DNA from 3 places in the Ruminococcus sp. AM42-11 genome. Region 2 is predicted to be linked to each of the others. Evidence: riboswitches for the same ligand, from Rfam matches in the RefSeq annotation. Region 2 holds a riboswitch; each other region holds the start of a gene.

Region 1 (7,940 bases), on a different contig from region 2:
CGAGAATGGGATTTTGAATATGTTCATCAGAAAACAGGGGAAAAACGCTGGTTCCATAATATTGCAATGGGTAGTGAGGTAAATGGAAAAAAGAAATACATCCTGGTTCTGTCGGACCGTACCTCGGACTGGAAAATGAACCAGGCACTTTCTGAGGCAGTCCGTGCGGCGGAGACAGCAAACAGGGCCAAGAGTACCTTCCTTTCCAACATGTCTCACGATATCCGGACACCAATGAATGCGATCATCGGCTTTACCACACTGGCTGTAAGCAATATTGATGATAAAACAAGGTTCGGGATTATCTGGGAAAGATCCTTTCCTCCAGTAACCATCTGCTTTCCCTGATCAATGATATCCTGGATATGAGCCGGATTGAGAGCGGAAAGATCCATCTGGAAGAAACGGAGGTCAGTCTGTCGGATGTGCTTCATGATCTGAAGACGATCATCAGCGGGCAGATCCATGCGAAACAGCTGGAGCTTTATATGGATGCCATGGATGTGACAAATGAGGATGTCTATTGTGATAAGACACGACTGAATCAGGTGCTGCTGAATCTTTTGTCCAATGCGATCAAGTTTACTCCTGCTGGCGGAACCGTTTCTGTCCGGCTGAAACAGTATCCGGGTCTCCAAAGAGGCAGTGAACTGTACGAGATCCGGGTGAAGGATAACGGAATCGGTATGAGTCAGGAATTTGTACAGAAGATCTTTTCTCCTTTTGAGAGGGAGCGGACTTCCACTGTAAGCAGGACTCAGGGTACAGGACTTGGTATGGCCATCACCAAGAATATTGTGGATATGATGGGCGGCACCATTGAGGTCCGGACAGAGCAGGGGAAAGGTACCGAATTTATCGTCCGACTGCCATTCCGGACTCAGCCTGAGCACCAACGTATAGAGAAGATCATAGAGCTGGAAGGTCTTAAGGCTCTGGTTGTAGATGACGATTTTAATACCTGTGACAGCGTGACAAAAATGCTTGTGAGGGTTGGAATGCGTTCGGAATGGACACTTTCCGGTAAGGAGGCTGTTCTGCGTGCACGACAGTCTATGGAGCTTGGGGATGCCTTCCATGCTTATATCATCGACTGGCGACTGCCGGATATGAATGGTATTGAGGTCACCAGACAGATCCGCAGTCTTGGTGACGATACACCGATCATTATTCTGACTGCTTATGACTGGTCAGACATCGAAGTGGAAGCCAGGGCTGCAGGAGTAACTGCATTCTGTGCGAAACCTCTGTTTATGTCCGATATCAGAGATACCCTGATGACTGCCATTGGCCAGAATCAGGCTGAGCAGGAGAAGCCTGTTCTTCCGGCGGCATGCTCAGATTTCAGAGGCAGATGTATACTGCTTGTGGAAGACAATGAGCTGAACAGTGAAATTGCGGTGGAGATCCTTAATGAATATGGCTTCCTGGTGGATACTGCAGAAAATGGGGCAGAGGCAGTAGAGAAGGTCAAGAGGTCGAAACCGGGCGGTTATGATCTGGTGCTGATGGATGTGCAGATGCCGGTAATGAACGGATATGAGGCCACGAAGCAGATCCGTGCCCTTAGGGATCCGGCACTGGCAGGAATCACCATCCTTGCCATGACGGCCAATGCTTTTGACGAGGACAGAAAGAAAGCGTTGGAATGCGGTATGAATGGATTCTTATCCAAGCCAATCGTTATAGAGGAATTGATCAGTACATTACAAAATAATCTGACAGATTAGTAATAAAAACCTGCTAAGAAGTTCGGTTAACAACTTTTTAGCAGGTTTTCAAATTATTTTTAAGCGTTAAAGCGGTGAGGTTTTTCTTGTGTAAAGTGGAGCAAGGGAGTATAATAAAATCAGTTTTTTTGTATAATTTTAAATGCTCTAATATGGAAATCGGCAAAACAGATGAAAGTCTGCGACGCAAAGCTACAGGGCCTGTAAAATGGCAGCCAGTTGCATGAAATGAGATGCGCTGCCTGTTTGGCAGCGTTTTTATCACCCGGGGCATTGCAGAGATGATGGAAATTACACAGCAGCAGTACACAGCAACAGGGATGAATGCACATATTGCAAAACCGATTGATATAAAAACAATACTTGCTGTTTTTGACCTGGTGTTTGGAACATCATAAAACACAAACGGATGAAGGAAATAAAAAATATGGATAAAAGTAGAAAAAAATCAGCCGTACTATTTGCATGTATATTTGTGGTCCTGGGAATGTGGATGATGTTATCGGTACACTGCCAGGCTGCTGAAACGAATAATGATGAAAAACAGCCACAGACCATCCGTGTCGGCTCATTTGAGGATACCTTTAATTATGTCGATAAAAACGGTGTCAGACGAGGTTATGGCTACGAGCTCATGCAGGCTCTGGCAGGTTATACCGGATGGAAATTTGAGCATGTGAAATGTGACTGGTCCAACTGTTTTGATAAGCTTGAAAATGGTGAGATTGATATCATGGGCGATATTTCTTACACCGATGAACGTGCACAGAAGATGCTTTTCCCGGATGAACCCATGGGTGAGGAAAAATATATCCTTTATGCTGATTTATCGGATACGGATATTGGGACGTCTGATTTCAAATCTATGGATGGGAAACGTGTAGGTGTGCTCATGGGTACTGAGCCTGAAATCATGCTGACAGAATGGGAAAATAAGAATGGCATACATACAGAACATGTAAATGTGAATAATAATGATGATGTCGAAAAGAAATTAGCGAATCATGAAATCGATTGTTTTGTATCTCTGGAGGAATCCATCTGGTCTGAACAGGGAATATCATCCGTTACCACGATTGGTAAATCCGGCATATATTTTGTAATAAATAAAGAGCGCAGCGATATCAAGACAGAGTTGGACTGGGCTATGCGTCAGCTGGATCAGGATAGTCCTTTTTTCAAGGCGGATCTGTATAAAAAGTATTTTACGCTTGATTATTGTCAAAGTCTTACAGGCGGAGAAAAGTCCTGGTTGGAAGAACATGATGGTATCCGGATCGGATTTCTGAGTAATGATGCGGCAGTATTTTCTCTGGACGAAGAGACTGGAAAACTTACCGGTATGCTGGCAGAATATTTCTCTTATGCCAAAGACTGTCTGGGAAATCAGACACTGGAATTTAATATACAGGAATATGATGATTATGATGAAATGCTTCAGGCTTTACAAGAACGAGAGATTGACATGATTTTTTATGCTGGCAGGAATCCATATTTTGCAGAAAAAAACGGATATACACTTACAAACACAGCCTGGACCTACAGCCTGATGGCGGTAACAGATGAGGAAAAATTTGATGAGAATAAGGTGTATACTGTAGCTGTGCCCAGGGAAAAATATGCCTTAAAACAGCATATTGCATTCAGTTATCCCCAATGGAAGCTTATAGATTGTGATTCGCTTGACGATGCAGCAGATATGGTCATTCATGAAAAAGCAGACTGTTTCCTCATGGGCGCAAGTCAGGCACTAATATATGATAACAGTCAAAATTTCAAGAGTATTCCACTTACAAAAACAATGGAGGCATGCTTTGCAGTTAGAAGTGGAGAGGGAACCCTCTTATCAATATTGAATAAAACCTTAAAGGCTATGCCGTCTGACATGCTTACAAGTGCACTTGCTATTTATGACAGTACAGCAGATAAGGTAACATTTTTGGATTTTGTAAAAGACAATATGCTTGCTTTTTTTGTTACGGCAGGATTTTTTGTACTCACTATCATTAGTATTATCCTCGTACTTTTACGGAAGGCAAGGAAAGCAGAAGCTGTCGCAAAGCTTGCTGCAAATGATACACAAAAGCTTAATGACAAGTTGGAAATCGCTCTGAAAAAAGCAGAAGAAGCTAATCTGGCAAAGACTCGTTTCCTTAACAATATGTCACATGACATCCGTACTCCTATGAATGCAATTCTGGGCTATGCACAGCTTATGGAGAATGAACTGAAAGGAAAGGATTTGCCTGAAACTTCAGAACATTTAAAAAAACTTCAGCAGTCAGGAAACCTTCTTCTGTCAATCATAAATAATGTACTTGATATGGCTCGGATTGAGAGCGGAAGGATGGAAATTGATGAGAACTATGGACGGATTGAGGATATCCGGCAGACTCTGTTTGAAATATTTGAGGATGAAGCAAAGAAAAAGAATCTTGCTCTTCATTACACAATAAATGTAGAACATGAAAATATACTGACAGATACTACCAAGGTAAAAGAAATATTTGTCAACATCCTGAGTAATGCCGTAAAATATACTCCAGCCGGTGGTTCTGTTATGGTAGATATAGATGAATTACCCTGCGAGGAGCCTGGGTACATGATTGTAAGGACCAGGGTGAGCGATACCGGAATTGGTATGAGCCAGGATTATCTGTCAAAAATTTTCGAAGCATTCACTCGTGAACGAAACACCACGAAGAGCAAAATCACAGGAAGCGGACTTGGAATGTCAATCGTAAAGAAATATGTTGATCTGCTCGGTGGAACAATCGATGTGGAGAGTGAGCTTGGAAAGGGCAGCACTTTTACTGTAACACTAAAACACAGGATAGCGGATGAAAGCTATTATGTAAAAAAACATGCTGAAAATCCAGAATCCTGCAGTGAAATACTTGAGGGAAGGAATATCCTTTTGGCAGAGGACAATGATCTGAATGCAGAGATTGCAGAAGCAATACTTGAGCGTGCAGGTCTAAAACAGAACGTGTGGAGGATGGTATCCAGTGTGTAAACAGGATAATGCAAATGCCGGTTGGAACATATGATGTGATCCTCATGGATATCCAGATGCCTAAAATGGACGGTTATAAGGCAACACAGGAAATCAGAAATTTACCAGATAAGGACAAGGCGTGTATACCAATCATTGCAATGACAGCAAATGCATTTGAGGAAGATAAGCGGGAGGCTATTGCAGCCGGAATGAATGAACATATAGCAAAGCCAGTCCAGGCTGATAAGCTGCTGTCAATATTATCAGAAGTAATAAGGCAGCAGGAAAAATATTAATTGCATGTTATACTAATGGAGTGCCACTCTGGAAAATTGCATAGGACTTTTTTCTTTAAAGAGTGCTTTAACAATTTAATCTTTGAAAGTACCACGATATAAGAATGGGGAGGATTCCCTCCCCAAAAATATTTTTTCAGAACTTACATAAGTTCCTTTCAGATGCCATGATATGACCGGTATTCCAGGTACATTTCAATCATATTTTTTCTTACTGGAAGGTTTGTTTGTTTGAGAATTTCGCTGATTCCAGTAGCAGAATATCCATTTTTCCATAATAATTCAGCCGCACACTCAATCAGGAGTTGTCTGGATTCTTCACCTTTTTTCATTTCGCATTTCCTCGTTCAGTCTGGAAAACAGATGTGTAAGTGCAAACATAAGCGTTTCATAATGCATGTAATCTAAAGTATTCCTGTCTGCAAGAATTTGAAGACTTGCCGGGAACTCATCATCAGCTTCCCAGAAACGAATGATAATCGGCAAAAAAGGAAAAAGATTTAATTTAAAAGCAACATCTCCTTTTTCCAATTCCTTTCCGGAAAGTGCTATACAGGCATTACGCAATTCAACGGTTTTTCCGTTAAAAAAGTCAGCGGTATTCTGAAAAAATCCGCTGCTCGTTGAGAGATTTCCTGGTCGGACAGAGGAAAGGCTGTTTATGTTTATAAATTCATGTGACAGATGGCATCTATCCTTTGAATAACATAAAACATCATAAATAGTCATTGCTTCATTGTGATTGGCTTCATGAATTATTTCAAAATCATTATCTGACCACTGAACACTTCCCGTTTTTCGATTAATACGATAGGTACGGTTAATAAAAGTAATATATAACCAGTCAGAATTGTAATCTAATGAATATTTATGTATCATTGTAGCCTGATTATATTGCAGGAAAACATGTGCTGTAGAAATTTTTATTTTATCATAATTAGTCAGAGCTTTCGTCATATACCCCTCCAAGAATATTTTTGTTGTAGTTATTTTAGAATAGACTAATTGGTCTATAAAATCAATGCTTTTTGTGCCATTTTGTTATAGCAGGTCAAAGGAACAATGGCTGTAATGAGGATCAGAGGGATAATAGTAGTAACGAATAATACGCGAGAGTTCTGTAGAGGGTCTGGCGTTAGAGGATTGGATTAAGGAAGTATCTTTTTTGTCTGACTGGTTTTTTTACGGCATTTCCGTTACAATAGAAATATAAAAAATCGCGGAAAGAAGGTGGTCTGAATGCCAGTTAATATCACAGAAGAATTCGTTCGTTTTCTGATGAAGCAAAACGAAGAACAAAGTGCTCGCATTGCTGAGCTTTCTGCTGAGATTACAAGTCTGAACCAGACCATCCGAGAACTGAAAGAGCAGTTAAACAAAAACTCAAAAAACAGTTCCAAGCCACCTTTATCTGACGGACTTAAGAAGCATGATTGTAAAACACAAACAGCACCAGTTATCATTGGAAATAATGTATGGATTGGTGGCGGGGCTATTATTTTACCAGGAGTTACTATCGGAGATAATGTTGTGATTGGAGCAGGCAGTATTGTAACAAAAAGTATTCCCGACAATGTGATTGCTGCAGGCAGTCCTTGCAGAGTGATCCGTAGGAATCAGTAACAAACATGTTTTATCCAGATAAATATATAAGTGGGAGGTATTATGCCTGAAATACGGAAGAAAATTGAATTACTACAGAAAATTGCACATCGATTTAATGAGGCAAATATAGAGTGGGCTTTAGGCGCATCTATGCTGCTGTACTTTAAAGGTATTATTTCAGAATTTCATGATATTGATTTAATGGTCTCTGTTCATGATGCTGAACAGGTCCGAACAATTTTATCAGAAATGGGAGAACTTCACGCACCGGCTTCTGCTTCTGATCCAATGTATCGTACAAAGGTATTCATGGAATTCACCATTGATTCTGTAGATATTGACGTTATGGCTGGATTTTCTATTGTAAGCGAAGGGAAGGTTTATGATTGTTCTCTTGACAAAGAACAAATCGTGGAACGAATGACACTTGGAACAGAAATCGTTCCTTTGCAATCGCTGCGATTATGGTGTAAATACTATCGGCTGATGGGGAGAAACAAAAAAGCTGACATGATTGAAAATAATTGTAAATAAATATAGTATCTGATATATGTAAAAAAGGAAACTGCCTGGAATTATCCGACAGTTTCTTTTTTATTTGCAGAATTGTTGTGGTCAAGCTTTTTTGTAACTGATGTTATTCTAATTCATTTGACATCTTTTCGCTAATAGTATGATAGATTTCCTTTGTCGCTGAATCATTTGCACCATTTACGACCAATATTTTTCCATTTATACTCATGACTACATATGAATGACAGGATGAATGGGTATACCGGATATAATCTCCATAGACATCATTTCTAAAATTTCCCATAGCATATTTAAGATTTCCTAAACCATTGGTTCTATAATCATTCCAGCTCTGAGATGAATTTTCTTCATATGAGATACTGTCAATCTGCGTATAGTCTACTGTATAATCGCTCCAGCCTTGTGCCTCAATAGTAAAATCTTTATCCTCGAAACGAATCTCAATACTTCCCAAAAACAACGTCCATATACCGAATATAATGGTTAAAATGGCTATGATACCTGATACTCCAATTGTTTTTTTGTTATACTGAATTTTTAATTTTTCTCCGGTTGCTATCTTTTTCTTATAAAAGAGATAAGAATAGAGAATGCTGATGATTGCAGCTGCCATAATGCTTACGATATACAAAACAAGAGCAGCCATACTTTCCTCAAAAAGACCACAAAGCATACACAGAATACCTGATGCCATCCATAGTTTCCCACTGAATCTATGAGTTGCATTCCAATTTTCTTCATCCTGCAATGTCCATATAACCCGGATCCCTATCGTAT
Region 2 (7,940 bases):
TACACATCAACTGGGGAGAACCTGCCATTTCTCGAAGAAGAGTATGAAATTGCAACTGAAAACGGAGTATTTCAAATGAATGGTAGGTGGTCGGACAATCCCATAGTACTGTAGAAATCGGGCAATGCCGATGGAGGGAAGGGGATTGCATAGTAAAGGTCTTACTGAGGACACATTATCCGTACTCAGGGACGGAGGAAATAATGGAAACGAAATTAGTAAGAATAGCTGAGATATCGGCAACATCAAAACATCCTATATTTACATCAGTGTACCACTTGATAAATGAAGATATGCTAAAGCAATGCCATAAGGAATTAGATGGGAACAAAGCAGTCGGAATTGACAAGGTAACTAAGGATGAGTATGGGAAGAATCTTGATAGAAATATCAAGGAACTGGTACAGAGGTTGAAAAACAAATCCTTTAAGCCACTTCCGTCACTGAGGGTATATATAGCTAAAGGAAATGGAAAGAAACGACCATTAGGGATTGCTTCCTATGAAGATAAGATTGTACAAATGGCAGTGAAGAAAATATTGGGAGTTATTTATGAACCGAGATTCCTAAACTGCATGTATGGATTCAGACCGAATAGGGGGTGTCACGAAGCAATAAAAGAAGTATACCAACGGATAGGCTATGGAAAAATCAGCTATATCGTAGATGCCGATATCAAAGGTTTCTTTGACCATATCGACCATGATTGGATGATGAAGTTCCTTGAATGGAATATACAGGATAAGAACTTATTGTGGCTAATACGTAAATACCTTAAAGCAGGAATAATGGAGCAAGGAAAATTCGAGCCAACAGAGGAAGGTTCGGCACAAGGCTCAGTAATGAGTCCGATGCTTGCAAATATATACATGCATCATGTGCTGACGCTGTGGTTTAAGCTGGTGGTGCAAAGGGAAATGCAGGGAGAGTGTTTTCTCGTCAACTTTGCGGATGATTTTGTTGCAGGATTTCAATATAAGTCAGAAGCTGAAAGATACTATAAAGAGTTAAAGGAACGAATGGAAAAGTTTGGACTGGAGCTGGAAAGTAGTAAAAGCAGACTAATTGAATTTGGGAGATTTGCAGAGCAGAATCGTAGAGCAAGAGGAGAATGTAAGCCTGAAACAATTGATTTTCTGGGGTTTACCTTCTACTGTAGCAAAACTCGAAAGGGAGGTTTCGTGCCAAAGGTACAGACTTCAAGAAAGAAGTTTGAGCAAAAGGTTAGAGCATACAAGAACTGGATTTACGATAATCGAAATCGACCAATGCGAGAAATAATTAAAGAGTTGAACGTAAAACTAATTGGACACTATCGGTATTATGGTGTTACATGGAATTTTCGGAAGATAACAACATTCCTGCATAGAGTACAACAGTTTCTATTCAAAGCCATGAATCGGAGAGGTTGTAGACGGGCATACACATGGAATGGATTTGTGGAAATGCTCAAGTATTACCCGTTAGCAAAACCTAAAACGTACTATTGTTTATATTGAAGCGAATGTTACTATGAGGAGCCGTATGCGGGAAAGCCGCACGTACGGATCTGTGAGGGGCTAAGATTGAGAGGTCTTAGTCTACTCGACTGTCTTGCTGTGTTCAAATCACAAAAAGGTCATCGTTTCACGATTATGGTAAAACGATGATCTTTTTTATTTCTTCCAGTAACAGATTAGCAACAGGAGTGAATTTCCTTTTTGTTGTTTACCTATAATAATGATTGGAGTAATCGATTATAGACACTGCAATCAAAAAAATCTGAAAATATATTTATCAACATTACATAAAAGTGTGTAGATGCACATAAAATGGGAATACATATTGAAATTCAGGTCGTTCTGTGATAGAATCTCATTACTAAAAAATGTGTAGATGCACGGAAATGGGGAGCGTAACGATGGAGATTAAAAGAGACACTTACCTACAGCAGCTGATCGAGCGAAAAGATAATGGAATGATAAAGGTGATTACCGGCATTCGTAGATGTGGCAAATCCTTTTTGCTGTTTACCATCTTTAAGAGATACTTACTGGAGAACGGCGTTGATGTTGATCATATTATTGAAATTGCATTGGATGGTATTGAGAACGAGGAATTAAGAGATCCCAAGGTATGCTTCAAGTACATCAAGGATGCCATGAAAGACGACGGGAAGTATTATCTCCTTTTGGATGAAGTGCAGTTCATGCCACGATTTGAGGAAGTGCTGAACAGCCTGCTCCGCATGAGCAATATTGATGTGTATGTCGCCGGAAGTAATTCCAAGTTCCTGTCCAGCGACATTGTGACCGAATTCCGTGGCAGAGGTGATGAGATTAGAATCTACCCTCTCTCCTTTGCAGAGTTTTATTCTGTCTATGACGGCGATTATGATGATGCTGGGATGACTACATGATCTACGGAGGATTGCCGCAGATCGTAAGTTTCCAGAGCGAACGACAGAAAGCGGACTATCTGAAGAACATCTTTGCAAATGTCTATCTGAAGGATGTTATTGAAAGAAATAAGATTCAGAACGTGGATGAGATTGGGATTCTGGTTGATGTGCTTGCATCTGCAATCGGCGCACCGACCAACCCTTCAAAGATTGCCAATACCTTTGCCAGTGAGCGCCAGATGACTTATGCTAATAAAATCATCTCCAAGCATATCGACCATTTGACAGATGCCTTTTTGATTTCCAAGGCAAGCCGATACGATATTAAGGGCAGAAAGTATATCGGTGCAAATCTGAAATACTACTTTACTGATCTGGGACTGAGAAATGCACGTCTGAATTTCAGACAGCAGGAGCCTACTCATATCATGGAGAACATTGTTTATAACGAGCTGCTGATCCGTGGCTACAATGTTGATGTGGGTGTCGTGGATATCTTCGATAAGGATAAAGAGGGCAAACGTGTTCGCAAGCAGTTGGAGGTTGACTTTGTGGTGAATCAAGGAAACCAGAGATACTATATCCAGGTTGCATATGACATGACTTCGGAAGAAAAACAGACGCAGGAGTTCAATTCTCTGCGTAATATCCCGGACTCTTTCAAGAAGATCGTCATTGTAAATGGCAGCAAAAAGCCTTGGAGAAATGATGAAGGTTTTGTCATCATGGGAATGAAGTATTTCTTGCTGAATGCGAATAGTCTGGAATTTTAAGTCGATTTGAGTTGTTGCTGTGGTGTTGTTCTATTTCAAAAAAGAGTGAAATGATATAAATAAGGCCACGGCTGATTTCATGTTGGAACAGCCGTGGCTCAGTTTATTTATCCGTACAAATGAGACTGTTCCGCAGATTATGTAGAACAGACAGAGTACGATTCCGATAGTGAGAACATCAGATGCATAATTACCAGAACCACGAACAGGAATATCACCTGATTCCCGGAAGTCTTTCAGCCATTTTGTTAATGTGCTGTATCCGATGCCAAGATTTTCTGCACATCCACGTATTCCGAGATTTTTGTGATCCTGATAGTACTGGACTGCATCAAGTTTAAATTGTTTGTCATGTTGCTTTGCCATATGAGATCCTCCTTCAGCATGCCTCTATTGTATCATGCTTATGTGTATTTGGAATTTCCCAGTCATCACTGGGAAGAATCATGGCGCAGGAAAACCTGCCGTCGCTGATCACACTTGAAAAAATATGTACAGCTTTGGGCGTGACATTATCACAGTTTTTTCAGGAAGGTAATTCAGAGAATCTGACAGAAAAACAGAAAGAAGTTTTAAGGATATGGAACAATCTGAGTACAAATGAGCAGGAAACAGTGATGTCAATGCTGCGTGGTCTTCGGAAGTAGAAGAACAGTTCGAGTATATGTATCGGCTGTTCTTTTTTTATTTTTGTCGTTAAAACGGTAATGTTTTCTTGTGTATACTAGAGCATTAAAGTATAATGAAATCAGTTTTTTTGCATAAGTATTAAAGCTATAATAAGGAAATCGGCAAACCAGATGAAAGTCTGGGACGCAAAGCTACAGGGCCTGTAAAATGGCAGCCAGTTGCATGAAATGAGGTTGCACTGTCTGTTTGGCAGTGCTTTTTTATGGTAGAGCACTTGAATAAGTAATACAGAAGCTGTTTGGAAAAATAGCGGGGAGGTTATTGACAATTAATGAATGTAAAATTAAAATCTGGAAGCAAGCAACTGTAGCCTAGAGGAGGGGAGAAAGATGAAGAAGTGCAAATTAGTACAGAATATAATGAATTTCAAATTTTGTTACATTATATTTTGCACAATTATATGTTTTATTGTTTTATCCGTTCCTACATTTGCCAAAGAAAACTCTGACAATGTTATCCGGGTAGGATCTTTTGAAGAAACTTATAATACCGTCAATGAAAAGGGAGAAAGAAGCGGCTATGGTTATGAGTATCTTCAAGATATTGCAGGTTATGCAGGATGGACATATAAATACATAACAAGTGATTGGAAAAACTGCTTTACACAGTTGGAAAATGGAGAGATTGATATTCTTGGTGACATTTCCTATACAGACGAACGTGCTGAAAATATGCTTTTTTCCGATATGCCTATGGGGGAAGAGAAATATTACATCTATACGGATGCATCCAATATGGATCTTACAGCAGGAAATTTGGATTCTTTTGAGGGAAAAAATATTGGTGTGTCTAAAGATAATATAGTGGAGGATGTGCTTAATGAATGGGAATCAAAATATGGTCTGCATACGAAGCATATCAATGTTTCTACAACCACAGAAATTATGGACAAACTGTCGAAACATGAAATTGACTGCTTCGTTTCGGTAGAAGAATCCCGTTGGGAAGAATCGGATATTTCACCGCTTACAAGTATTGGAGAGACAGAAATCTATTTCGCTATAAATCCAGAACGTCCGGATATCAAAGAAGCACTGGATAGTGCTATGCGCAGAATCAAGGATGACAACCCATTTTACACAGATGATCTCTACAGGCGTTATCTTTCTGCACAGAGCAGCTCGTTTCTTTCAAAAGAAGAAAGTGAGTGGATCGGGCAGCATGGTGCAATCCGGATAGGGTATCTGAATCAGGATGGAGGTATCAGCAGTGTAGATCCATCAACAGGTAAACTGACAGGTGTTATTACAGATTATGTGGATCTTGCAGAAAATTGTCTGCAAGGTCAGACTCTGGAATTTGAATTAAATGGATATGAGACAAGAAGTGAACTGCTTCAGGCATTGCAGGATGGAAAAATAGATCTGATTTTTCATGCAAACCAGAATCCATACTTTGCAGAAACAAATGGATTTGCTTTGTCGGATACGCTGTTGACTCTCAATATGGCAGCAATTACGGCAAAGGATTCTTTTGATGAAAATAAAGAGAATATAGTTGCCGTTGAAAAAGATGATTTTGCATTGAAAGCATATCTTTCATACAATTATCCGCAATGGAAGGTTGTGGAATATGAAACATCAGATGCAGCAGTAAAAGCAATGCAGAAGGGGGAGACGGATTGTATTGTAAGCAATTCAGGTTCTGTTTCAGACTATTTGAAAAATAATAAGCTTCATAGTGTTTTCCTGACAAAAGAAGCTGATGTTCCATTTGCTATTCTGCAGGGAGAACCGGTTCTTTTGTCCATTCTGAATAAAACACTGACATCTATGCCTACAACTCAATTTTCAGGTGCAGTAGTTTCGTATAATGCTTCCTTACGAAAAGTTACAGCGAAGGATTTTATTCAGGACAATTTACTGACAGTTTCACTTATCGCTGGAATTTCTTTTTTCGTTGTTCTGTGTATAATTCTTGATTCTTTGAAAAAATCAAAACGTGCGGAAGAAAAATCCAAGAAGTCTGCTGAGCAGGCATTGAAGCTGAATCAGGAGCTTGAAGAAAAACAGCAGGAATTACAAAATGCACTTGTAGAAGCACAGAGTGCCAATAAGGCTAAGACTTCCTTTTTAAATAACATGTCTCATGATATCAGAACACCGATCAATGGTATTATTGGCATGCTTACGATTCTTGAGAAAAGCGGAAATGATGCTGAGCGGGCAAAGGATTGCATGAATAAAATACATGAGTCATCGAAACTGCTACTATCATTGATAAATGATGTTTTAGATATGGCAAAGTTAGAATCAGATACAGTGGTTTTTGGTGATGAATCCATCAATCTGGATCAGGTATGTCAGGAAATCACGGAGTCACTATCTTTTCAGGCAGAAGAAAAAGGACTTCATGTTATAGGAGAACATGATGATTACAGTGGTATATATGTTTGGAGCAATGCAGTTCATCTGAAAAAAATATTGATGAATCTGTTTACAAACAGTATGAAGTACAATAAGGTGAATGGTTTTATTTACATGAGTATGAGAACGATTGAAAGATTAGAAGATCACATGACATGTGAATTTAAAATAAAAGATAATGGAATTGGAATGTCAGAAGAATTTATAAAAAATGAATTGTTTACTCCATTTGTACAGGCAGATAATTCCCCACGTTCTGATTATAATGGGACAGGTCTGGGAATGCCTATTGTGAAACAACTTGTAGAAAAGATGGGCGGAACCATAACAGTTGAAAGCAAGCTTGGTGAAGGAAGCTGTTTTACTGTAATACTTCCATTTAAAATTGATACGAATGCACGGCCGGAAGAAAAAGAAGATTTCAATGCAGATATATCAGATGTCCGGATATTATTGGTTGAAGATAATGAGCTGAATGTGGAAATAGCAGAATTTATGCTGACGGAAAATGGAGCTAAAGTAGAAACAGTGAACAATGGGTTAGAAGCTGTTCAGCATTTTGAAGCTTCCGAACCGGGAACATACGATGTTATTTTAATGGATGTTATGATGCCGGTGATGGATGGGCTTACTGCCACAAAAACAATAAGATCCCTGGAACGGCAGGATGCAAAAACAATCCCTATCATTGCTATGACTGCAAATGCATTTAGGGAAGATGCAGAAAAGTGTATGGAAGCAGGAATGAACGCACATCTTGCAAAGCCGCTGGATGCGGAAAAAATTAAGCAGACCATAAGCGAAGAGTTGAGAAAGCAAAATGCCTGTCATAAATGATTATGAGGCAACCGCAGCAATCAGGAGCTTTCCAGATGCATGGGAAAAGCAGACAGGAAACATAGAGAGAGGATTTTGTTATGACAGAAATTAATTTATTTCCGAAGCAACCGCAGTCTGTGACTGTTTTGGTTTTTATAACTGTGCTGATCGTTCTGCTTCTTATCCTGACTGTAATGGTACATATGAGGAACAGAAAACTGAAAAGTACGTTGGAAGAACAGATGGCGGAAAGACGGCTTTTGGATAAGATATGTGCAGATTTTACGGCTGTCTATTATGTTGAATTAAATACCGGTTCCTTTGAAATTCTCCATATAAACGATGGAACCAACGTAAAAAAAATGAATCTGAAACAGGGTGATAATTTCAATTCTTCTGCTGACCAATATGCGGTTCAATATCTGTATGAGAAAGAAAGACAGGAATTTAAGGACTGGATTTCGACAGGGCATCTAAAGGAACAGCTTTCCCGGAAGGAGCGTATTACATACCATTATAGAAGTAAACCGAATCCGAACCAGCATGAATTTTTTGAGGCACAGGCAGCCAAAATATACGAGGATGAGAAACATTTTTTCGCACTGGTGGGTTTTCGGCATATTGATGATATCATGGAAAAAGAAACAACGATCCAGAATCAATTAAAGCAGGCACTGGATGAAGCACGGCTGAGTAATGAAATAATCTCAGCAATTGCTAAGAGTTACTGTTCTATCTACAGGATTGATGTGCAGAAAGATTTTTTTGAAGAGATATCAAATGACAGTGAAATACACAAACTGACAGGAAACAGAGGCAGTGCATCGGAGAAACTGTATCAGCTTTGTGATACAATGGTTGCATCTGAATACCGTTCGCTGATCCGTCCATTTCTGGATGTCTCTACACTTT
Region 3 (7,940 bases), on a different contig from region 2:
CGGATATAAAGTTTGTCTGCTGACAGAAATTCCTTTTCTCCGTATCGTTTAATCTCCATTTTTCATTCTCTAAAGCAGTCTCATGACCTCACTTATTACTTCGTCTTCACAATCCCTCAGATAAAAATGTCCTCCCGGAAATATCCGGTAGTTAAAATCATTGTCCGTATACTTTCCCCATTCCAAGATCGCACTCTCATCCGCTTCGTCGTCCTTTTCTCCGCCAAATGCAGAGATAGGTGTATGCAGCACTACTCCCGCTTTATCATAATACGTTTCATCCATGGTAAAATCCGCCCGCAGCATAGGCAGAAAGAAATCCAACAATTCCTGATTCTCTAGTATCTCTTTTGGCGTCCCTTCAAATCTTCCCAGTTCCCTCTTAAACGCTTCATCCGGAAGATGATAGATTGGCTTCGGTTCCGGAATGCTGGGAATCCGGCTGCCGGAAATAAACAGGTATTTCGCTCTATATCCCTCTGCCTCCAATCGCTTTTCCAGCTCATAGGAGATCTTCCCGCCCATACTGTGCCCCCATAAGGCATACGGTCCGTCCACAGCCTCTCTTACAGCCTCTTCCAGATCATCTAACATAACCGGCATATCTATATACGGTTTCTCCATGATCCGTTCTTCCCTTCCCGGAAGCTGGACTGGACATACCGTTACTTTTCCCTGCATCTTTTTCGCCCACTGATTATAAGCAGACGCGCCGCCTCCTGCAAACGGCAGGCAGAACAAGGTTATTTTCTCTTTGTTGATATTTTCTGTATTTTTTATCAATTTCAAATTCACTTTTATATTCCTCTTGTATCATGTTCTTTTTGTTCTGTTTATCATCCTTTTGCAATACGCTTTTCCCAGGTATTTCTTATTCCTATCATGGATTAGTTCACTCTAACTCTTTATCAAAAAAAATTTTGGTCCATCCTAATATTAAACCAGACGCCAAAACAATATGCGCTACCATAATCCCGTTTACGATCAGGGAATATCCAATCACAGAAAAAACACCTGCTATCGCGCATTCAATAACTAAAATTACCCTCGCGCGCATCCCATAAACTTTTTTCTCTTTCGCATCCAACTTCTTGCTGCTGGCATCTACCGGCGCCATGATAAATATAACGCCAACCGCGACAAACCATATGATCCGCATTTGCCATATTACAGCCGGAGCAGACGCCAGATACAGACTGCATAGAAGGACAAGGATACCGGAAACAGCCATGCAGCCCCCTGCCTTTTCCAAATGAATCCCTCCGGCATACTGCCTTAAAACAGTAAAGGGCAATAAAAAGACTATCATCTCCATCCAATTCCCCGTTATGATGCCAAGTATGACGATGATAAGGTATATTACCACCCTGCCCAGCAGTACGCCGTAAGCATATTCATACAGCCTGCGGTCTTTCTCTTCAAGAATCCCATTCCTGCTTTGTAGTTCAAAAAGCCGACCAGCCATTTTTTTCCACACTAGAATTTCCTCATTTTCTTAACTTCTTCCGGCTCATCTTCCTGATAGTACAGCCAGTTGCACGCCAGATTTGCCGTATACGCCGTCAAGCAGAGTGCAAGACAGTTTACAGCTCCAAGCAGTTTGATTCCCAGGTTTTTTCTGATTATTTTTTTCATAGTTACAAAGCCTCCTTTTTTCCGAAAGTTTACACAAAAATCGCCCTCTTTTCAATTACCGTGGCAAAAACGGTAACTTTTTGGGCGATTTTTGCACGTCCTTATTTGATTGTAAAGATCAGCTTAACAGAGAACTCCCGTTCTCCTGCCTCCACTCGCATAATTCCCGCATACTTTTTGACCAGTTTTCCAACCGTGTGCAGTCCGATCCCGTGACTGTCCGCGTCTCTTTTGGTGCTTATGTACCTGTCCTTGTCCTTTAACAGAGGGACGACATACCCATTGCAAAATTCCATGACAAGGAAATGCCCCGCGTTTCCCATATACATCCTGCATTCCACATATCTGCCATCTTCTGTCTTTTCTGCCGCTTCCAGTGCGTTATCCAAAAGATTCCCTACGATCGAGATCAAATCCAACTCTTCCAGAAAATCCAGTCTGAGATCATTACCCAGGGTAATCCTATAGGATATATCCTTAGATTCTGCAAGAAATTTTCTTTCACATAGGATGCTGTTCAAGATCGGATGCTCACAATATACACTTTTTTGAAGATTCTGAATCCGGACGCCTAAATGTTCCATGATGTCCTTAACCTCTTGATTCTCTCCTTCTTCTATCAAGCCGGCTACTGTACAGATAAATTTATTTATATCGTGTAAGAATGCTCTGTTATCCTCATTAACCTTATTCATATACTGCAGATTGGCAATCTCCGCCCTGCTTTTCTGGTATAGCCGGTCCATCTTCTTCACTTCTTCTGATTTTTCTACAAACCTGTCAAATACTGTGAAAATGAAGATATTCGTCATTAACAGAAGCGAAGCTCCTACCGGAACCATGACCCTGTTCATTCCTTCAAAAGAAGTGTGCGAATAAAACATACATCCTAACATAACGATCGTTGCGGTTGGCAGCATGAGCAGCACTGTAAATGTTTTATTTTCAATCGTCAGATAATCCCTTTTCCTTGTTACCTGATTAATGCATTTAATAAACAGAAATGTCATGGTACTCATCAGCAGGAGTGCTAATGTCTTTTCTGTTTCAGTCCTGAAGCCCTCGGACGCACCAGTCACGCCATATGCATTCGTAAGTGCCGCAAAGAGAAATTCGGGAATAATTGCCAGCACATAATAGCAGCATACCGTAACCAGCTTCTTCCATATATTTCCCCGGAACACAACCATAGACGCGATCATATAGATTACCGGAATCATTACCATATTAAGTATTGAGGATTCCAGGCGGTTGGTTCCGAACATTGCCAGTGCTGCGATACAATATACGAGAAATTTTTCCCAGAATCTTTCTCTTCTGTATGGGAGTATGTTCTTTTCCAAGTCCTCCAACAGATACATCTGAAGAAGACAAATCAAATAATCTCTTATTATCATACCATGCCGTTCCTTTCCCCAAGAAATGTTATCAGTGCGTCGGCAAACTGTCCTTTTCTCGACCTCGAAACATTCAACTGGATTCCAAACGGCAGCAACGCAACGTTCTTTTCCAATCCTTCCACTTTTGCCAAATTCACAATATAGCTGTTGTGTGCATACTCAAATCCCCTTCCGGCCAGACACTCATACAGATCACTTAAAGATTCCTTGCAATGCATCTCTTCTATCTTTCCCTGTCTGGCAATGTATATCGTACAGCCCCTTTTCGCCAGACAGATATATAAAATGTCTTCCGTATGGATGCGCATTATCCTTCCCGCCGATGTAACTGTCACGGAAGAATCTCCACAGCACAATTTCACTTTTAATAAAATCATAGGTATTTCCTTTTTCAGACTTCTGTCATGCAGATCCTTCATGATGTACCGGAACGGTTGTCCAACATTAATGCTGTCAGGAGTCAGTTCAAAACAGCCGGAGCAGAACACCAATATCGCTGCTTCATTATATTCCCTCAGCTTCAGTACTGTTTTATTTCCATCCAATCCAGGCATACGCATATCCATAAAAATCAGATCATGCAAAATATCCGCATCTTCCAATAATTCTTTTCCTGATTCATATTCATAAAACCGTATCTCATTCGAAGACAGAATCCCTTCCGTTTCTATGACCGTCTTTATTTTCTCCCTGTATTCTTTATCATCGTCGCAAATTGCTATTTTACACATATTCATCCTCCAGTGTTAGTTTCTTCTAACCCTCTCCCATAAAAAAACCATCTTGCAGAATCTGAATCCTAAGATTATTTGCCTGTTCCTATAACTCCGGTTCCAAATCTGCAAAGATGGGATCTTCAAAAAATTCCTGTATTGTAATATCCAATCCATCGCATATCTTTTTAATTGTAACTACGCCAGCATTCCTGCTTTGTCCATACAAAATATTTTTCAGTGTTGAAGGCGGGACGCCTGAGCGCACCGCCGCTTCATTCACTGTGATATCTTTCTGCTTAATCAGATCGTTTAACCGATATATGACCGCTGTTTTTATATCCACGGAATCAACCACCTTTTTTTCTTCTATTTTATATAAACCGTCTTTAAAAGGTCGCCCATATATAGTCTTTTTGATCTATGTATGATATTTTTTGACAGTTTTCCTGTTTTTAGAGAAATCTGCAAAAAACCTGTCTTTATCAGACGCAGAAAAGCCCCACGAGAACACATCCGGTCCTGCGCAGGGCTTTTCACTTATCATACTATTTTCCATATTTTTTATTTTCCAATGTGCCGGGCCGGAGCCTCCGTTCTTCTTTCCCACTGTTGCCAGTCATCGTTTTGCCTTTTTCATACTTTTATTTTTCTCATTCTTTCCTGATAAAATCATTATTGTTATGTCTATGAAATAACACCGTAAAAAAACACTGCCAAACAGACAGTGCACCTCATTTTATGCATCTGGCTGCCATTTTACAGGCCCTGTAGCTTTGCGTCCCAGACTTTCATCTGGTTTGCCGATTTCCTTATTATAGCTTTAATCTTATGCAAAAAATTGATTTTACTATACTTTAACGCTCAACTATACACAAGAAAAATTTATCGTTTTAACGCCCGAAAAACAAAAAAGAACAGCCGATACATATACCCGAACTGTTCTTCTACTTCCGAAGTCCACGCAGCATTGACATTACTGTTTCCTGCTCATTTGTACTCAGATCGTTCCATATCCCTAGAACTTCTTTCTGTTTTTCTGTCAGATTCTCTGAATTATCTTCCTGAAAAAACTACGATAATGTCACGCCCAAAGCTGTACATATTTTTCAAGTGTGATCAGCGACGGCAGGTTTTCCTGTGCCATGATTCTTCCCAGTGACGACTGGGAAATTCCCGACAGTTGCGATAATCTGCATTTACTGATATCACGCTTTTCACATAGAGATGTTATTTTATCCGCAATATACTTCTCTATCTACAAGTAACTATTCCTCATTTCCGCTATTACATGTTCTTATTGCACCTGTAATAGCAGAAAAATATTAGTTATCAACTTTGCAAGTATTCATTTCCACAATAGGAAGCATACACATAAAAAAATAAAGATACTTTCCTTTCCGCAAAAGTCATTTTCACTTATATCATTTTTATAATATCACAGCAAGTTACGTTTATCACATAAAAGTTTGAAGCATAATCATTCAAAACAAAAAGCCGAAAGCCACATTGTTATCTGTGACCTCCGACTCCATTCTATCTTATACTACACCATCCTTACACTCAAATCAGCTCCTCTCTCCGGCTCATCTTTTCCCTGTTTTTCCTGGATGATTCTCTTATTGATTTCCAAGCGTTCATGGATCGACGGTTTCTTCTCTTTTCCTGTTATTGCCTTTCTTTCAGCTTTCCCCGCATCCTTAACTGCTATATTTGCTTCACCGCCAGTTCTTGGCACAGCTTCTCTGCTCTCATTTTTCTCTACTACCTGCTGTTCTCGTCTCTCCTTCACACCTTTTTCTTCCAGGCTGCAAAAGCTCTGCAGATACGGCAGTACATGATTCTGCATATCTGTCAGATCTTCCATATACTTCTGATACTCTTCATTGCCTTTTCCTTGCTGGTAGCTGATCCAGCTTTCATCTGTCAATTTCATTTCATTCTGCATCTTTAACTGACTGATGATACCGCCGTTTCCGGTACCAATATCTATCTTACCTTGAAAATGATGCAGCATCTTGTCGCCCTTCTCAGCATAATATACTGTAAAAAACATCTGTGCTGTCATTTTTGGTTCGTTAGTCTTTGGATCACGATCAGCATACCAGACTTTGTCCTGTTCTATGGTTTTGGAATCCAAATCAGATAACTTCTGGCATCTTGGATTCCCCGGTTCACTTTTCTCACAATAATTCACATACACCATTGGTTGCATATCTTTTGGAAGTTCCGGTTCATAGGCTTTTAGCCTTTCAATCAATACACCTGCACGAACAGACAAGTCGCATTCTTCGTCTACAATATCTTTCAAATACGAAATATAGGAATAAATATTCCCGCTTCGCAAATCCAGCATTACTTCCTGTACCGTATTTTCTCCCCTCTCCACATTATCCCGGTACTCATACGGATCAAAAGCTTCTGCAATCTCATCCAGTGCCTCTGCCATCTGTTCTGTGGTCATCTTCTCTGGATACATTGCTTCTCGAACATCCCGCATCGGAACGTACTTATAGTCAGGTAATGCTTCATGAATTTTCTCAATCCCTTCCCGTACCAGTGCAAGTTCTCCATAAAATCGAACATCGTCCATCAGATTTCCAAGTACTGTATTTCCTTTAACGATTGCAAATTCAGCTTCATCATAGTAACTGTCTTCCGGATCACGATAAATAATTCCCATTGAGCATCCAAGATACGCAGTTTTTGGATGCTCCCTGTATTTTTCATAGACTGCAGCTATCTGATTAACATCGGTACTTTTTTCATAAGCTCCCATATCATGGAACTCATCGCATTCTGCCGCAAAGTATTCCAGATATGGTTCTTTCTTCGGTGGCATATTGTTGAGGACGTTATCAATCATGTTATAATTTGCTTCTTCCAGTTCCTCCACCTTTGCCAGTGGCTTATATTCGCCCTGGCTTTTCTGAATCTCTGCCATTACAACTTCATCCATTTCTTCTACTTTCTCCATCAACCGATCATAATCTCCACGGATGCGTTCTCCAGTCCAGCCTTCGTCTTCCAAAAGTTCCTCCGCCGCTTCTTCAATAGAAATTTCATCATTCTCATAAACGCCACCATCCATCAAGCGGAAATCTTCATCGTAAAAGGAATAATCATATCCTTCTTCTGTTCTCTGAATAGCAAAGTAACGTTCTCCTACCTCATATGCCAGTTCACTAAGAAGCTGTTCTTCCAGATTCAGGAAAGAATCCAGCTGTTCAAAACTGATACTGTCTACAAAATGGGCAGTTACCTTTTTCCCGTCATTCAGAACTACGATATCACTGACAGACAGGGAATGCCCACGGAAGTCTTCCGGTCTGTCAATGTTGAACCTTTCAAAAATATCCTCCAGTGACATATTTCCTGATAATTCACCAACATAGACCAGCTTATAATCTTCTTTTTTTATCTGCACACCATGACTTTCAATAAAACTCATATTCATAAATGCATAGTTTTCACCCGGTGAATCATCTCGGATCTGATAAATTCCAAATGTCCTTCTTGTTCCTAACAACAGGTTTGCTTCTTTCAAAGACTGAATCTGTGGATATTTCTGCATTTCCCATTCCAGGTTACGGAAACGCTCCAGTTCTGTCATAGACATCTGATAATGCTCCGGTCCTCGTTCAATTTCCATGCGTTCTGTGACATACATAGGTGATGAAAAATTAGTGATCAGATAGATATCTGCTCCTGCATCGTATAATTTCAGTGCTTCTTCCTGCTCAATGACACTCATAGGCTCCTGAAATGCTCCTAAATTTTCTTCTGCATAATCCAGGTTGTTATCCTTAATCCGTTCCCACATCTGCGATTCCATTCCAAACAAACCGTCGTGTGCCTGTATCATTTCTCTACTCGCATATTCACCTTTAATGCCATCACTGCCAAGGCAATAAATCTTAGAACCCATTCTGTGATAATCCAAGGCTGCTTCTTTTCTAAGTGGCACCATATCTTCTTCCATATATCCATAGTCACGTAATTCCAGCTTACCTATGGTTGGATCCGGCAGTTCCTGAATATCCATTCTTACGTCATCCAACAAATCCTCTACACCTTCTTGATCTGCCCGGCTCACTGCATCTGCCAGATTTCTTACCAAAGCCCTAACTTTCTCTTCCTCGCCGATCAGATTCGCATATTCAAAAATCTGTTCTTTTACATCTGTTGAAAA

Evidence for each region. Region 2 has a riboswitch for cyclic di-GMP ahead of DW904_RS01875 (transporter substrate-binding domain-containing protein). Riboswitches for the same ligand answer to the same signal wherever they lie in the genome.
Region 1: another riboswitch for cyclic di-GMP. It lies ahead of DW904_RS20595 (transporter substrate-binding domain-containing protein); the one in region 2 lies ahead of DW904_RS01875 (transporter substrate-binding domain-containing protein).
Region 3: another riboswitch for cyclic di-GMP. It lies ahead of DW904_RS16825 (helix-turn-helix transcriptional regulator); the one in region 2 lies ahead of DW904_RS01875 (transporter substrate-binding domain-containing protein).

The regions. Positions count from the first base shown of each region.
Region 1 is NZ_QUIO01000057.1:7,279-15,218, forward strand. It holds partial or broken gene DW904_RS20590 (response regulator) at 1-1,730, shown strand, start outside; cyclic di-GMP riboswitch class I at 1,882-1,957, shown strand; gene DW904_RS20595 (transporter substrate-binding domain-containing protein) at 2,158-4,746, shown strand; gene DW904_RS24330 (response regulator) at 4,761-5,024, shown strand; gene DW904_RS23115 (hypothetical protein) at 5,183-5,356, opposite strand; gene DW904_RS20600 (DUF3786 domain-containing protein) at 5,343-5,981, opposite strand; partial or broken gene DW904_RS24335 (DUF6444 domain-containing protein) at 6,303-6,458, shown strand; partial or broken gene DW904_RS20605 (DapH/DapD/GlmU-related protein) at 6,459-6,647, shown strand; gene DW904_RS20610 (DUF1897 domain-containing protein) at 6,690-7,163, shown strand; gene DW904_RS20615 (SdpI family protein) at 7,267-7,940, opposite strand, start outside.
Region 2 is NZ_QUIO01000002.1:42,414-50,353, forward strand. It holds gene ltrA (group II intron reverse transcriptase/maturase) at 204-1,499, shown strand; partial or broken gene DW904_RS01860 (ATP-binding protein) at 1,901-3,153, shown strand; gene DW904_RS23435 (helix-turn-helix domain-containing protein) at 3,184-3,519, opposite strand; gene DW904_RS01870 (helix-turn-helix transcriptional regulator) at 3,513-3,800, shown strand; cyclic di-GMP riboswitch class I at 3,934-4,009, shown strand; gene DW904_RS01875 (transporter substrate-binding domain-containing protein) at 4,173-7,046, shown strand; gene DW904_RS01880 (hypothetical protein) at 7,127-7,940, shown strand, end outside.
Region 3 is NZ_QUIO01000033.1:17,758-25,697, forward strand. It holds gene DW904_RS16795 (4'-phosphopantetheinyl transferase superfamily protein) at 1-59, opposite strand, end outside; gene DW904_RS16800 (alpha/beta fold hydrolase) at 70-795, opposite strand; gene DW904_RS16805 (accessory gene regulator B family protein) at 893-1,477, opposite strand; gene DW904_RS16810 (cyclic lactone autoinducer peptide) at 1,477-1,635, opposite strand; gene DW904_RS16815 (sensor histidine kinase) at 1,737-3,032, opposite strand; gene DW904_RS16820 (LytTR family DNA-binding domain-containing protein) at 3,029-3,766, opposite strand; gene DW904_RS16825 (helix-turn-helix transcriptional regulator) at 3,855-4,094, opposite strand; cyclic di-GMP riboswitch class I at 4,488-4,563, opposite strand; gene DW904_RS16840 (YodL domain-containing protein) at 5,295-7,940, opposite strand, start outside.